3 regions of the Microbulbifer sp. SH-1 genome follow, and region 1 is predicted to be linked to each of the others. Evidence: predicted binding sites of a transcription regulator. Region 1 holds the regulator's gene; each other region holds the start of a gene.

Region 1 (5,193 bases):
CTCTGGCGGCAACTGGTCGCTGGAAAAATACAATCCCTATCCGGGCGTGATGGACAATGTGCCGGCGGCGCGGGACTACCAGGGCGGTTTTTCCGTGGCGCTGATGCTGAAGGATCTCGGGCTCGCCATGGATACCGCCGCCGGCAGCGCTTCTTCTACACCACTGGGGGCACTGGCAAAAAACCTGTACCAGTTGCACGGCGGCGACCCCATCAACCGCGTGCTGGATTTCTCCAGTATTCAGAACCTGTTCCGCCGCCCGGTGGGCAATTGAGCGCGGGTGAATTTTGCCCAGACTTGATCCAGATCAAGAAGTGAATCGGCGGCTCCGTTAGCCTCCGCCTGCTTGCCACCGAGGTCAGAAACCGAGGTGAAAACAGGAGGCTGACGGAAATAGACATGGAAACTGCGGAACTGCGTTCGCCGGCATTGCTTACGCCCGAGCTCTTGGAGCGCTATGCCGGCCCGTGCCCGCGCTATACCTCTTACCCCTCCGCCGACCGCTTTGTGCCTATGCACGCGCGCGGGGGTAGCTCCGGTGCGCCGCCTTGGGCGGCGTTGCAACAAGCGCAGACCTTGTCTCTTTATGTGCACATACCATTCTGCCGCTCCCTTTGCTACTTCTGCGCCTGCAACAAGGTTGTCACCAAAAGGTACGATTCCGCAGCGAGTTACCTGGAGACTGTGTTGCGAGAGGCGCGCTGGTATCGCGATTGTGTCGTCGAGGCGCCTGTGACCCAGCTGCATCTCGGCGGCGGCACCCCAACGTTCCTTAACGACGGCGACCTTGAGCGGTTGATCCTTGGTCTCGGTGAAGTCTTCCCGTTGCAGGTCGGGGACGATGTTGAGTACAGCGTGGAAGCGGACCCGCGCACCCTCGCACCGCACACGCTGGACAACTTGCGGCGCCTCGGCTTCAACCGCTTGAGCATGGGGATTCAGGATTTCAATCCGGCTGTGCAACGGGCCGTCAACCGAATCTGCCCCCCTGAAGACGTCCTTGCACTGACTGAGGGTGCGCGGGCGCGGGGCTTTCGTTCCATCTCCTACGATCTGATTTACGGACTTCCGGGGCAGAGCGTGACGAGCCTGGAGCAGACCATCGACATTGTGTTGGAGCACGCCCCTGACCGCATCGCGCTGTACCACTACGCCCACCTGCCGCAGCGCTTCAAGGCCCAGCGCCTGATCAGCTCGGATCTGATTCCCCCACCTGCCGACAAGATCGCCATGCAGCTTGCCGCCACCCGGCGGCTGACGGGGGCGGGCTACCACTTTCTCGGTATGGACCATTTCGCGCGGCCGGACGACGGCATGGCGCAAGCTGCCGCCGAAGGGCGCCTCGCGCGCAACTTCCAGGGATACACCCTGATGCCGGCGGATGCGCTGATCGGCCTGGGTGCCTCCGCCATCAGCTACAGCCGTGACGGCTACTGGCAGAACCAGCACGGCGTCAAGGATTACACCGCGGCGGTGGGCGGATGTGGCAACGCCATTTCCCGCGGTTGGAAGCTGAGTGACGACGACCGCCTGCGCCAGTGGCTCATTATGGAACTGATGTGTCGGTTGCGCGTGGAGCGGGGGGAGGTCGAATCGCGCACCGGCGCGCCCTTTGAACACTACTTCCGCGATGAACTGACGCGCCTGCAGCCCATGTTCGATGACGGTCTGGTGGCGCTGGATGAGATTGGTCTTCACGTCAGCGAGCGCGGGCGCTGGTTCCTGCGCAATGTGGCCGCCGCATTCGATGCGCACCTGCACCGCAGCGGCAGCGGCGGGCGCTATTCGCGGGTGTTATGACACGACAGGGAGGATACAATTTGCCAGAGGGAGTCAACGCGGTGCGGTTCAGCAGCAAAGCGGTAGCTAGAGTGGCCGCCGGGAGAGTGATCGGTTTGAGTAATGAGCAAAAATCGGCGGAACAGGTCTCAAAGGTCAGTTGCAGCAACTGCTCGGTCAGGGCGCTGTGCCTTCCCGCGGGCCTTACCGCGCAGGATATTGACCGTCTCGAACAGATCACCCGCAAGAAAACCGTGATCAAAGCCGGCGATCAGTTGTTTCGCGCTGGCGACAAATTCACCAGCCTGTACGCCATCCGCTCCGGTAGTTTCAAGTCTGTGGTCATCGCCGCCGATGGCAGCGCCCAGGTTACCCATTTCGCGCTGCCGGGCGAACTGCTCGGCCTCGACGCCTATAGCACCCAGGCCCACCCCAGCTATGCCGAGGCGCTGGAAAACAGCAGCGTGTGCGAATTGCCCTTTGCGCAGCTGGAAATCCTCGCGCAGCAGGTGCCTGGGTTGCAGAAGCAGATTTTCAATCTCTTCTCGGAGGAACTGCGGCAGGAAAAAGACGTGGTCATGCTGCTTGGCAAGCGCTCCGCAGAAGCGCGTTTGGCGGCCCTGTTGATCAATATCTCCGAGCGCTACACGCGGCGCGGTTACTCGGCGACCGAGTTCAACCTCACCATGCCGCGCATCGACATCGCCAATTATCTCGGGCTCACCGCGGAAACCGTCAGCCGCTTGATTTCCCGCTTCCAGAAACAAGAGCTGATCAAGGTGCAGGGCAGAGCCATTACCCTGCTCGACAAACCCGGCCTCGCAACCCTGGCCGGCGTCAGCTGCAGCGATTGACCGGGCAGGGCGGAAAATCAGAAGTAGTAGTCTTCCAGGTCGATTTTTTCCCAGTCGTACACCAGGCGCGGGCCGTCGGCGGTCACCAGGCTCACCTTGTTCGCCTCCAGGCAATCGGACCAGTCGACCCGGTTCAGGTCCACCATCTCTGCGCCGCCGTGCACCTTCACGATGGAGTCCTGCCACGCCTGGTGGCAGTAACTGGGAATCTCCCCCTGAATCAGCAGCTCGTAGCCGAGGTATTTTTCATAGTTCAGCTGCGGCATACGGTTCAGGTGATACCGATTGTCCTCCCCCAGCAGAAAATATTTGCCGTTCTCCTGCACCAGCGTACCGGTTGCTGTCAGCGGCTGCTGCGCCGGATTGGCGGCGCAGGCGGAGAGAAAAACGAGTGGCAGCAGATAGCCTTTACGGGAATCCATGTTGGTTACTCTTTGGTTATTTGTTACCAAAATAGCAACTGACGATTGCAGTTGCGTTTCAGTTTTTTTGCCGCCACCGGATTCGCTGGATCACGTCGCAAAGATCAGGCCGCGTCGCTGTCCTTCTCGCGGTGGCCGTCCTTGAGGTGCAGGGCTACGTGCTTTTCCAGACCTTCCAGTGCATACGCTTGGCCAAAACCCTTTACATAGCGGCCTGCGCTTGGCTTCAACTCGAACAGGTGGAAATCCTCGAGATTTTTCAGATGATCCATCACCGGTCCGAATTTCTCCCGCAGTTGCTCGATGCGCTCCCGCCATAACGGCAGCTCGCGACCGATCATTCCCGCCTCCACGTTGAAGGTCACCCGCAAGCGCGCAAACGCCTGCCTGGTATCCGCCTCGTCCGCATTAAATATCACAGAAGCCTTACGGTGCGCTTTCAGGTTCGCCGCATGCTCGGAAAGATCGGAAATAAACAGGTAAAAGTTGCCATCCGCCGCCAGGAAAGGTGCCGTGCTCGCGTGCGGGTAGCCGTCTGGCGTCAGGCTCGCCAGGTTCAGCAGTCTTCGTGTGGCGATAAAATCGCGCACCTCCGCCACCAGATCTGCACCGTCGTCAGTTTTTGGATGTTCAGTCTGTGTCGCTTTGTGTTCGCTCATGGTCAGATTCCCCCTCAGGAATGTGCAGTGCCGGCGGTTGCCAGCTGCTGCTTTAACTGTTTGAAACGCGCTACCTGTTCCGGAATCAGCTGGCGCTGTGTATCCCGGCCCAGAAATACCTTGAAGACACAGTTGCCACTGGGCGCGAGAAACACCATGGAATGGCTCTCCGCGCCGCGGTGGGGCTTGCTCACAAAGGCCACTTCCACAATGCCGTCCACCAGCAGGTGGCCATGGAAGGGACTTTTGTGGTGCATGAAGTTGTAGTAGCCATGGGCAATGTTGCCCTTGGGGAACTCGCCCTTGAACTCGAATACCGACCCCTCGCTTTGCACGATGGTGGTGACCTTGCCCCAGCTGGGCAGTTCTTCAATCAAACTCCAGACGTATTCACCACCAGCGAGCGAGGCCATCTCCGCGGGTAACTGGGCGATGATCTCGCGCACACTGGTGTCGAGCTTGTCCGCCATCTGTTCCAGCGTGTAGCCGGATTCACTGTCGAGTAATTCTTTTATCTGCTCTTGCATAAGCAATTCCAAAACTATTTCAGTAACCACCAAACCAGCCGAAGCAGTGGTGGCCATTGCGCAAACGATTGCCGACAGGTTGTTTGCGCAATGGCCACCACTGCTTCGGCGGGCTACGGAGTTCACTTGTAGTGGAGCTCCGTAGCAGCGCGGCCCCAGCGGTAATGTTCCGGCAAACAACCTGTCGGCAATCGTTTGCCGGAACATTCCCCCTGGGGCCGCTCAGGTCGTGCTAAATCCTGTGCTGAATTTAGAAGCGGTAGCTCGCGGACAGTTTAATGTTGCGGCCCGGCATATACAGTTCCTGGAAGGCCACGCGGTATTCCTCGTCTGCCAGATTGTCCAGCGCCAGGGCCAGTTTCAGGCCGTTCAGGCTGCCGGTGGCCGGCTCCCAGGTCACGTAGGCGTCAGCCAGGGTGTAGCTGTCGAACTCGCGGGTCTCGGATTCCGGCAGTTGCTCCTGCGCGGAAACCATCGAGGTGCGCAGGCCCGCCTTCAGGTCGCGCTGCAGGAAGTAATAGCCCAGGTCCAGTACCCACTTGTCTGCCGGAATATTGCTCAGGTAGCTGTCGTCGGAGAGATCGCGGCCCTCGGTCTGGCCGTAGGAGAGGCCCAGCGCCAGATCGTTCACCAGATAATTGGCGCCGAGTTCAAACCCCTTCAGCTCCGCTTCGTCCACGTTCTGGTACGTGGTATTCATGGGGAAGCCCATTGTGGCGTGGGGATTCACCACCAACTGCTCAATAAAATTGTCCACCTTGTTGCGGAATACCGCAGCGCTGGCGGTCAGCTCGTCGTTGCTGTTGACGAGGCCGCGGAAGGCGAAGTCCGCACGCAGCTCGGTATTGCGGGCCTCCTCTGCTTCCAGATCCGGATTGGGGATAAAGGTGTTACAGAAGGGGCCGAAGTAGCAGAAGTGCGTGCCCTGGGTGTACATCTCTTCCACCCCCGG
Region 2 (5,193 bases), 1.8 Mb from region 1:
CCTCATTAAAATCAAGTCCGTAGAACTTTCCCTTTCCCGGAGCCAGAGCTATTGGAACAACCTTCCCCTTTGAGGGTTCCTTGTCCGCATCCCGCCACTGCTCCAGAACTTCTGTTTCTCCCTCATCATTGAATGCACTCAGTGTCAGATCACCTTCACTATCGAAGTGCAACACCGCGCGCGGCTTGCTATCGGCATCCAGAAACCACCTGACGGCATACCCCGAAACCGAGCGCACTTCATTGGAGGCAGTAAACTGACCACCGTCTACCGCACTCAATTTACTCAACTTGCCCGGCGCACTGAGCTGATCGGCGCGGATGCGGTAAATTTTGGAATAAGCCCCACTTTTGGCATACAGAAATTCCTGCTCCTGATCGGGTAGCGCCTCCACCACCCAACCGGGTGTTGTGATACGTTTAAGACTGGCCCGTTCAGGTTTTGAATTCGACAGATCCCACACAGACCATTCACTTTTTTTCCTGGTATCAAGCAAATCTTCAATACCCCGCCGCTCGGAAGTGCTTTGTACTACCAAACGCACAGGATCAATCCAGGCCCACTGATCAATACTCGTCTTGCCTTTACTCAAGTCAGTTGCTGCAAGCCGGTACACGCCCCCCCGGCCCGAAGCTTCCGATACTTCCAGAAAAGCCTCTCCATTTTCCCGGCGCACACCGGCAATACGTTTCCCATCAGGGCTCATCGAGATAGAAGCGAAATCCGGTTCCGTAAAAAATTCACGGGCAGGCACATTTGCCACCACGACCTGCGAGTAGAAAAAAAACAACAGCAGACATCGACTGAGGTTCTTCAGCATTACCAGAGGTTGACTGTTCACTGCGCACCCTCGATGTTCTTTCTACTCAGAGTATCGCGATAAAAATCATCTCTATACCCGGTGTGAAACGCGAGCGGATACGTATGCAGGGTCTCCCCCATCAGCTCTCGAATCGTTGTTTCCTGCATGGCAATCCTGTTCAACAGATCTATTTCCACGTGTGATGCACTACGCTCGGTATTAATGTGCAATGCGCCAATATAGTTGGTCCTGCCCGGTTCGATGACAAAGCGCCACTCGGGCCGGTTGTCCGTACTCATGCGAAATGGAAGGCTGTAATGAGGCGCGTTGACCCGGATGATCTGATATTGCCCCTTTGTCATCGGCAGCAGGTAAAAGCCATTAGCAAGGCCTTTCAGAGTGATTTTGTGCGGCTTGGTAACGAAGCGGAAACGCTCGCCCTCCGGCAGGGGCTCGCTATCTGCCCTTGCAATTCGGGCAAACTCGAATGAGGGTGCGGTTCCCCCGGCATCAACATAGAGCAGCATATAGCCTTCCGAACCACCAAGCTCTGGCGCATCAGACACGGGCAGAAGCGAGAATTCCTCGGCCTCAACGCTGAAAGGAGAGCAGAGCACCAGTAGAATCGACACCAATAGTGCGGAAAGTGAGATATTCGGCATATTATTTTCCGAAAAGTGGAATTGTAGGAATCTGGCACCAAGGTGGTCAACCGGCGATCATTTTTCAGCCGACCTTCCCCCTAATGATCCCAAGCCCTCCTGAGCGCATACATGCCATGTCAACGATGCTCTTGACAGCGATCAATTAACATTTACAATTTTCAGAAATTTCTGAAAGTTAAAAACAAAATGAAACTTTCCAATCAGGCCCAGGCGTTCGTGCTGCACTTCGGCGAGATGGGCAGCCGCTGGGGATTCAACCGCACCGTGGGGCAGATGTTTGCCCTGCTGACCATACATTCCGAGCCGCTGAACGCGGACCAGCTGGCGGAGGCGCTGAAGATCAGCCGCGGCAACGTGAGCATGGGGCTCAAGGAATTGCAGGCGTGGCGGCTGATCGAGCTGCACCACCAGCCCGGTGACCGCAAAGACTACTTCACTGCTGCCGGTTCCATCTGGGATCTGGCGCGCACCGTATTCGAAGAGCGCCGCAAACGCGAGCTGGACCCCACGCTCACCCTGCTGCGGCAATTACTGCTCACCGATCCCCGCGACGAGCAGGAGGCTCAGGCCCAGGAAAAAATCCAGGAGGTATACAGCCTGCTGGAAATGCTCGACCAGTTCGCCAACACCCTGAGCAAGCTGGATCACAAGGATCTGCACAAGCTGATGAAACTGGGCTCCGGTCTCAACAAACTGCTGGACCTGAAAGCCGGTGTCAAAGCCAAAGCAACCTCGAAAGCAACCAATACAACAACCGCCAAAAGCACGACCGGAAAAAAAGCGAAGTAAATGCCGTAACCCGCGGTCCTGGGCCGCGGTCACCTAAGAGGTACACCCTGTGGACACTGCGCTGGACACCCTGATGCTGTCGCGAATCCAGTTCGCCGCCAACATCAGCTTTCACATTCTCTTCCCCACCATCACCATTGCCCTCTGCTGGATTCTTTTCTTCTTCAAACTGCGCTTCGACCTCACCGGCAACCCGGTGTGGATGCGCGCGTACCGATTCTGGGTAAAAATCTTTGCCCTCACCTTTGCCCTCGGTGTGGTGAGCGGCATTACCATGTCGTTCCAGTTCGGCACCAACTGGCCGGGCTATATGGAAAAAGTCGGGAATATCGCCGGGCCACTGCTGGGATACGAGGTGCTGACCGCGTTTTTTCTCGAGGCGACCTTTCTCGGCATCATGCTGTTCGGCATCAAACGGGTGCCCAGCAAGGTGCACACATTTTCCGCGTTGATGGTGGCCATCGGCACCACGCTCTCCGCCTTCTGGATTCTCGCCCTCAATTCCTGGATGCAGACACCGGCGGGCTATGAAATCCGCGACGGTGTGGTGCACGCAACCAACTGGCTAGAGGTCATTTTCAACCCGTCCTTCCCGTATCGGTTGATGCATATGCTACTGGCCTCGGGATTGACCGCCGCGTTCTTCGTCGCCGGTCTCTCCGCCTACCGCATATTGAAAGGCGATGAAAAGCAGGCGCCGCGACTGGCGCTGAAAACCGGGCTGATACTGGCGGCGATACTCGCACCGCTACAGGCCTTCGTCGGCGATCTGCACGGGCTCAATACCTTTGAGCACCAGCCGCAGAAAATTGCCGCGATGGAGGGCGTGTGGGAAACGGAACAGGGCGCGCCGCTGCTGTTGTTTGCCATCCCCGATGAGGAAACACGCAGCAACCACTTTGCCGTTGGCATTCCCAATATGGCGAGCCTGATTCTCACCCACGAGACCGATGGGGAAATTCGCGGGCTGAACAGTTTCGACGGCAATCACCCGCCGGTAAAACCGCTGTTTTTCGGCTTCCGCATCATGGTGGGTATGGGATTGCTGATGCTCGCCACGGCCTGGCTCGGCTGTTACCTGTTGCGCCGCCCGGCGATACCGCGGGCATTTCTGAAGTTTCTGGTGGCAATGACGTTTTCCGGCTGGGTCGCCACGCTGGCCGGCTGGTATGTGACTGAGGTCGGTCGTCAGCCCTGGCTCGTCACCGGTATCCTGAAAACCGCAGACGCGGTAACACCGGTGGCGCCGGCCAATGTGGGGCTGTCACTCGCCATGTACCTGCTGGTCTATGTGGTGTTGATGTGGGCCTATATCCACACCCTGAAACGCATGGCGATCAAGTCCGTTTACGTGGAGGAATTCGAAACCGCCGAACCCGCCGCCGACGGCAGTCTCACCAATCTGCCTGAATCCCACATCAAGCCCAACTCCAAACCAGGTACTGCCGGAGGTAACGCGTGAACGAAGTATTGAACCACAGCGGCGACTGGCTGCCTGTTGTTTTCATTGCCCTAATGGGGCTCGCGGTTCTGGCCTACGCCATCCTCGATGGCTACGACCTCGGCGTCGGCATCCTGCTGCCCATGGGTGCAGAGGATGAACTGCAGCGGGACACCATGATCGCCTCCATTGGCCCCTTCTGGGATGCCAACGAAACCTGGCTGGTGCTCGCCATCGGCCTGCTGCTGATCGCCTTTCCTTCGGCCCACAGCCTGATCCTGATGAATCTGTATATCCCGGTGGCGGTCATGTTGATCGGCTTGATCATGCGCGGTGTCGCCTTCGACTTCCGCGCCAAGGCGGCGGTGGATCACAAGCTCGCCTGGGATCGCACCTTCAAGATCGGCTCACTGCTCACCACCCTCACGCAGGGTTATATGCTCGGGCAGTATGTGATGGGGTTTGACCAGAGCCTGTCGTCGCAGCTGTTCTGCGCGGTGTCCGCCCTCGGCGTTACCGCGGCTTACAGTTATATCGGTGCTGCCTGGCTGGTATTGAAAGCAGAAGACCAGTTGCAAACGAGGGCGGTGCGCTGGACACAATTGGCCGGTCGCGCCTCGCTGGTGGGTGTGGTCGCGGTCTGCGCGATCAACCCGCTGGTGAACCCGGGGGTATTTGACCGCTGGTTTACCTTCCCGCTGGTGATGTTTGTACTGCTGATCCCGGTGCTGTGCTTTCTCGGCTTTGTGGGCAACGACATCCTGTTGCGCCGGCTGCCGAAAGCCCACGACCGCCACAGCAGCATTCCCTTTTTTATTGTGGTGGGCATATTTGTACTGTGTTTCAGCGGACTCGGCTTCAGCTTTTTCCCGGACATCGTGCCGGGGAAACTGAATATCTGGGAAGCGGCCAGTGCGCGCGAATCGCTGCAGTTTATTCTCGCGGGCGCGGTGGTGGTGATCCCGGTGATCCTGATGTACACCGCGTTTTCCTATCGGGTATTTCACGGCAAGGCGACGGAGTTGCATTACCACTGAAGTGGATTGTATTACGTAGAAAAAAGCCCTGGATTTCCAGGGCTTTTTTGTTCGCCTGCAGGCAGGCTCCTACGGGGAGTGGTGGCGATGCATCACTGCTGCCACTTGCGGTATTCCTTGAGGGCCTTGTAAGGGCGCTCGGTGTACCAGCCATAGCCGGCGCGGCGCTCCGCAGAAATTTTTTCCAACTCGAAATACACCTGGCCATCGCGATCGCCGAACACCGGGCGGTCGCTCTCGATATCGTAGAAGCGCGCCCACAGCGGGTCGGCATCGTCGTCCGGGATCAACGCCGGCAGTTCGTCGCCGCGACGGTAGCGCAGGCCGTGAATCTGATGTTTCTCAAACCAGCGGTTGGCACTGTCGATCGCCTTGCGAATATTTTCCGGCGGGTTTTTCAGGGTCATCAGGAACAGCACCAGGTCGGCACTCTCGCTGGTGGCGAGTGCCACCGGCTCG
Region 3 (5,193 bases), 2.0 Mb from region 1:
GGAATTTGCCGTCTGCATCGAGCCCTTCGCCCGCCGGCAACAACAATGTGCGCGGCAAAAATCCACCGGCCCGCTCACTGGCCGACAAGGTGAGTGCATACACCGTATCGCTCTGCATGCGTCCCTCGAGACGCACGTGCATCCCGTGCCCGTTTTCGGATTCAGCAAGCTCCGCAATATCCAGGGTCAACGCCGACTCCCGGCGCGGCCATCGATAGCTGCCCTCACCGTTCACCGCTACCTCGGGAAAATCCTTGAGGCTTTTGTCGATGATGGTGAGCCGTTGTACTGACAAACGCTCAACCCAGATAGCGGGCATCGTGGGATCGTCCACCTCTTCTGCGGTGTCTTCCACTTCCTCTTCACTGACGTGGGCCTCCAGATATTCGCCCAGTAGCGTGTTGTCGAACAGGAAGGACTGCGCGCTCAACTCGGGAATATGGATCTGGTTTCGCCACAGCCGCTGCATGTCCAACTGCAGGGTCAGCTTGCGGCTCTCTAGCAATGGCCTGTCCTTGTAGTGCACCTGCAGCAGGTCGAAATACCAGTACCCCAGCTGTGGGCTACTCAGGCCCCGGGCTTCAATTTCCAGATCGGGCAAGTAGTGACGGGCGATGGCGAGGCCGCTGTTGGTTAGCGCGATACGCCCGGTTTCCGAGCCCACGAGGAAAATCGCCCCCAGCAGTGGCAACAGAAGCACCACCGAGATCAGTGTCAGGCGCGGAGCACGCGGCCAGCGTCTGCGTTTTTCCCGTGCGGAAGTAGTGGAATCAGGTTGCACCGCCATAATCAGAACGCCTGCCCCAGGCTCACATAGATCTGATAACGGCTGTCATCCAGGTCGTCGCGGCGATCCAGCGGGAAAGCGATATCAAAGCGCAGCGGCGCAAAAGACGTCATATAGCGCACACCAATGCCCGCACCCCAGTAGAGATCGTCGAAACTTGGCTGGGGGTCGGCGTAGGCGTTGCCGCCATCCAGGAACAGCACGCCCCCCCAGGTCTCGGTAAAGCGGAAGCGCCCCTCAAACGACACTTCACTCAGCGCCCGCCCGCCGATAGGGTCGGAGAGCGTGGGCGGTTCACCCGCCACGGTCGATGGAATCAACCGTCTCGGCCCCAGCGCCTGATAGGCGTAACCGCGCACGGAGCCACCGCCACCGGCGTAGAAGCGCTCATCCGCGGGGATATCCAGGTTGTCGATGCCGCTGATCACGCCGGCCTTGATACGCACTGCCAGAGTCGGATCGTAGCGAACCTCCTCGGCGGTGAGATAACCGGTGGCCACCAGAGTATTTTTGACAAAGCGGGTGCCGCTGCCCTTGAGATCGAAATAGGGTTTCACCTCCATGGCAATGGTGGCGCCGCGGTGTGCATCCAGCAGGTTGTCGGTTGTATCGATTTTCAGACCCAGGGGAAACGCCAGCAGGTTGTAGTTTTCACTCTCCTCCCCCTCTTCCTGTACGTCACTGAACTTCAGCTCACTGCCGATACTGAAGGTGCGGTGTTTGGTGTGGCGGCGGGAAATGGTGCCGCCGAACGTAATGGCCTCGGCCTGATAGGATTCCCGGTCTTCGTTGGACGCCTCCGCCTTGGCGGTGAAATTCTGATCATCGCGAAAAAAGCGCGGTACCAATAGCTCTCCGGTGAGAGACTGCGTGATTTCGCTGACCCGGGTCTCCACTTCAATTTTTTCACCGCGCCCGAGAATGTTGCGGTGCTCCCAACCGGCGGAGACGCCGGCGCCTTCATCGGACGCATAACCCACCCCCAGGCGCACGGTGCGATGTTTGCGCTCGATCACCAGAAAAGTGATGTCCACCATCCCTTCGTACGGGGCCGATACCTCGGCATTCACACCAGCGATCAGGTTGGTGCGCAACAGGCGCAATTTCGCCGCATCCAGCTTGCTGCGGCTGAAACAATCTCCCGGTTTCAGTTGTACCCGCTTGCGCAGAAATTCTTCGTTTACTGTCTCGACGCCTTGTACCTGTACCTGGCCAATATGCACCTCGGGGCTATCCGCCACCCGGTATTGGAGGCGTGCGGCATGTTCGCTGTGAATGACGGTGGCTTTGTAGGTCACATCCACGTTGAGCAGGCAGGCATTTTCCGCGAGATAGGTCTCAATCTTCTTTACGCCCGCAGTCACTTTTTCCGCATCCAGCGGATCGCCTTCCTGCAGACCCACACCGTCAAAGCCCGCTTTCAGGTGCGCGGGCATGCGCACATCCAGCGACTTGATCCGGAACTGACGCCCGGGCACCACCCGGTAGAGAATTTCGCCATCCGTTACCGACTGGCGCACACGCCCGTCGTAGTAACCGCGGGATCTCAGTAATTTCTCCAGCGTGCCGCGCTCGTAGCGCGCGACATCCAAGGGATCGTCGTAGGACTTGAGCACACTGCTGGATTTGCGCTGTTCATTCAGTTGATCGCGCAGCCAGCCCTGCAGTTCGCGGTCTTCCGGCACACGGATTTTGAATTTGGGCAGGCTGTCGAAAAAAGGCAGCGCATAGCCATACTGAGGGCTCAGTAACAGTAGTGCGGCCATCAGGACCACAGTTAAAAATGGAGGGGATACCGCTCTCGGAGCGAACAGGAAATTGCGCAACTCTACAACCCGCTTGCCAATCATCACCACTGCGACGCTAATGGAGAGAGAAAGTTGCGAAGAGAGTCGCAACTTTACCAGTCTTTACACCCGCGCAGCGCTCATCCCGCGCGGGCTATCTCTCCTATCTACCAGCTGTTTACCAGCAGACTCAGCGCCCCGGCACCACCTGTGTGCCAGTGCGCTCCATCAGCGGATTGCAGTTCTTGATGACGACCCGGCCCTCCAGCAGATTACCCTTGGAGTATTCGCTGAAGATGCACTCGTTGGTGCGCGGATCAAAGTTCTCCACCCAGAGATTGTCGTCTTTCCAGGTGGAACCCAGATGTCGCTGCCCATCGGGCACACTAATGTACATCACGCCGCCAAAGCGTTTCACGAACACCTGTTCAAAGTGGAAATAATAAGCGAGCCACGCCGTCAGAAAGATGATGGCAGCGACGATCGCGCCTTTGCCGAGACTGCCAAGACGGCCGCCGATGAACAGGCTCAATACAATCAGAGCGATAACGGCAGCCCAATACAGGTAAGTAATCATGCTTATCTTCCGTGACGTTATTAGTTTACGGGGTTGGCTTACAGGGTAGCGCAGTTTAGCTGGCGCGGCATAGCGCAGAAGACGGGGGACAATGCCGCCAATGCGGCGACATATGGCGGAACAGGTATTCCACTCCGCCGAAAAATGCGCCGCCAACCGCGATTCCAGCACAGGCTTGATCTCGCTCAAGACCGCCAGCGGGCGCCACTTTACACTGGAGTCCGTCAAACACAAGCGGTTGCACACTAAAAGGAGGCAATCATGGACGCTATGATCGACCTATTTACCAGTTTTTCCGGCCTGCTGAGTCTCGGGATAATTGCCTTTGTGTGCGTCATGGGCGTGTTTATCACCCGTATGGCGCTGACCAAGATGAATGAAGAGCTGGCCCGGAAAACCAACTGAGCGCGCATCGGCCCGCTCTTCCGTCGGCGCTGGCGGGGATTATCCCTCCGACAGCGCCGGCAGGTTCTCAAACAGTTTCAACGCTTCTGGATTGGCCAGCGCTTCCTGGTTTTTCACCGGTTTGCCGTGCACCACGTTGCGTACCGCAAGTTCCACGATCTTGCCGCTAATGGTGCGGGGAATATCCGCCACCTGAATCACTTTGGCGGGCACGTGGCGCGGCGTGGTGTTGGCGCGGATGGTCGTGCGGATTTTCTGAATCAGCTCGTCATCCAGCGTCAGCCCTTCGCGCAACACCACAAACAGCACCACGCGCACATCGTCGCGCCAGTCCTGGCCGATGCAGATGCTGTCCAGCACTTCTTCCACCTTCTCCACCTGGCGGTAGATTTCCGCAGTACCGATACGCACCCCACCGGGATTCAACACCGCATCGGAACGGCCGTAAATGATCACACCGCCGTGCTCAGTGATTTCCGCGTAGTCGCCGTGAGCCCAAACGCCGGGCCAGCTGTCGAAATAGGCATCGTGATATTTGCTGCCGTCGGCATCATTCCAGAAACCGATGGGCATACAGGGAAAGGAAGTGGCGCACACCAACTCGCCCTTTTCTTCCAGCACCGGTTTGCCGTCGTCGCTCCACACCTGCACCGCCATTCCGAGACCGCGGCACTGCAACTCGCCCGGATACACCGGCAGAGTGGGATTGCCGAGCGCAAAACAGGAAATGATGTCGGTACCGCCGGAAATGGAACTCAGACATACATCGGACTTGATGTCCCGGTATACGTAGCGGAAGCCCTCGTGAGCAAGCGGCGACCCGGTGGAGAGCACCGCGCGCAGACGCTCCAGCCTGTGGCTCTCCCGCGGCTTGCAGCCGGCCTTTTCCAGTGCGGCGAGGTATTTGGCGCTGGTGCCAAATACACTGATGCCTTCCTCATCCGCCATATCCCACAGGCATTGGGCCGCCGGGTAAAACGGTGAGCCGTCGTACAGCACCAGGGTGGCGCCGCAAGCGAGGCCACTTACCAGCCAGTTCCACATCATCCAGCCACAGGTGGTGAAGTAGAACAAGGTGTCGTCACGGGAAATGTCCGTGTGCAGGCGATGCTCTTTGATGTGCTGCAGCAAGGTACCGCCCACCCCGTGAACGATGCACTTGGGTACGCCGGTGGTACCGGAGGAGTACATGATGTAGAGCGGATGATTGAAGGCGGTCTGTGCAAATGTGAGCGGGCGCGCGGGCGCCTTTTCAACGAAGGTATCAAGGGTCGTGGCGCGATCCAGGCCGGCAATATCCACTGCGGTCTGCTCCGAAGAACGGGCCACCGGCACCACCACCAACTGCTGAATGGAGTCGATCTGCTCGACAATCTGCGCGAGGCGCGGCAGCGAGTCGATGACCTTGCCGTTGTAGAAATAACCTTCGCAGGCAAACAGGATTTTCGGTTCGACCTGGCCGAAGCGGTCCAACACGCCATTAATGCCGAAATCCGGGGAGCAGGAGGTCCAGATAGCGCCAAGACTGGAGACAGCGAGCATGGCCACCACGGTGTCGATGATGTTCGGCATAAAACCCGCCACCCGGTCGCCCTCGCCTACGCCCGCATCTGCCAGCGCTGCGGCCAACCGCTCCA

What was found. Region 1 encodes FNR, which switches genes on or off when oxygen is low (the NO sensors DNR and NnrR bind a similar motif). Its sites were predicted from a motif close to TTGATNNNNATCAA; they were not measured.
Region 2: GNX18_RS10185 (GbsR/MarR family transcriptional regulator) is a predicted target of FNR. The motif match lies at 1,596-1,609, and genes of this name have one in related genera.
Region 3: GNX18_RS06855 (DUF3149 domain-containing protein) is a predicted target of FNR. The motif match lies at 3,327-3,340, and genes of this name have one in related genera.

What each region holds. Positions count from the first base shown of each region.
Region 1 is NZ_CP046948.1:4,220,020-4,225,212, forward strand. Features, by position in the region: gene mmsB (3-hydroxyisobutyrate dehydrogenase) at 1-274, shown strand, start outside; gene hemN (oxygen-independent coproporphyrinogen III oxidase) at 400-1,800, shown strand; gene fnr (fumarate/nitrate reduction transcriptional regulator Fnr) at 1,896-2,633, shown strand; gene GNX18_RS17345 (hypothetical protein) at 2,651-3,055, opposite strand; gene GNX18_RS17350 (HugZ family protein) at 3,160-3,714, opposite strand; gene hutX (heme utilization cystosolic carrier protein HutX) at 3,729-4,241, opposite strand; gene GNX18_RS17360 (TonB-dependent hemoglobin/transferrin/lactoferrin family receptor) at 4,492-5,193, opposite strand, start outside.
Region 2 is NZ_CP046948.1:2,403,169-2,408,361, forward strand. Features, by position in the region: gene GNX18_RS10175 (S9 family peptidase) at 1-841, opposite strand, end outside; gene GNX18_RS10180 (hypothetical protein) at 838-1,464, opposite strand; gene GNX18_RS10185 (GbsR/MarR family transcriptional regulator) at 1,654-2,256, shown strand; gene GNX18_RS10190 (cytochrome ubiquinol oxidase subunit I) at 2,330-3,718, shown strand; gene GNX18_RS10195 (cytochrome d ubiquinol oxidase subunit II) at 3,715-4,734, shown strand; gene pelA (pectate lyase) at 4,827-5,193, opposite strand, start outside.
Region 3 is NZ_CP046948.1:1,561,990-1,567,182, forward strand. Features, by position in the region: gene GNX18_RS06840 (translocation/assembly module TamB domain-containing protein) at 1-787, opposite strand, end outside; gene GNX18_RS06845 (autotransporter assembly complex family protein) at 790-2,553, opposite strand; gene GNX18_RS06850 (hypothetical protein) at 2,765-3,151, opposite strand; gene GNX18_RS06855 (DUF3149 domain-containing protein) at 3,413-3,556, shown strand; gene GNX18_RS06860 (acetoacetate--CoA ligase) at 3,596-5,193, opposite strand, start outside.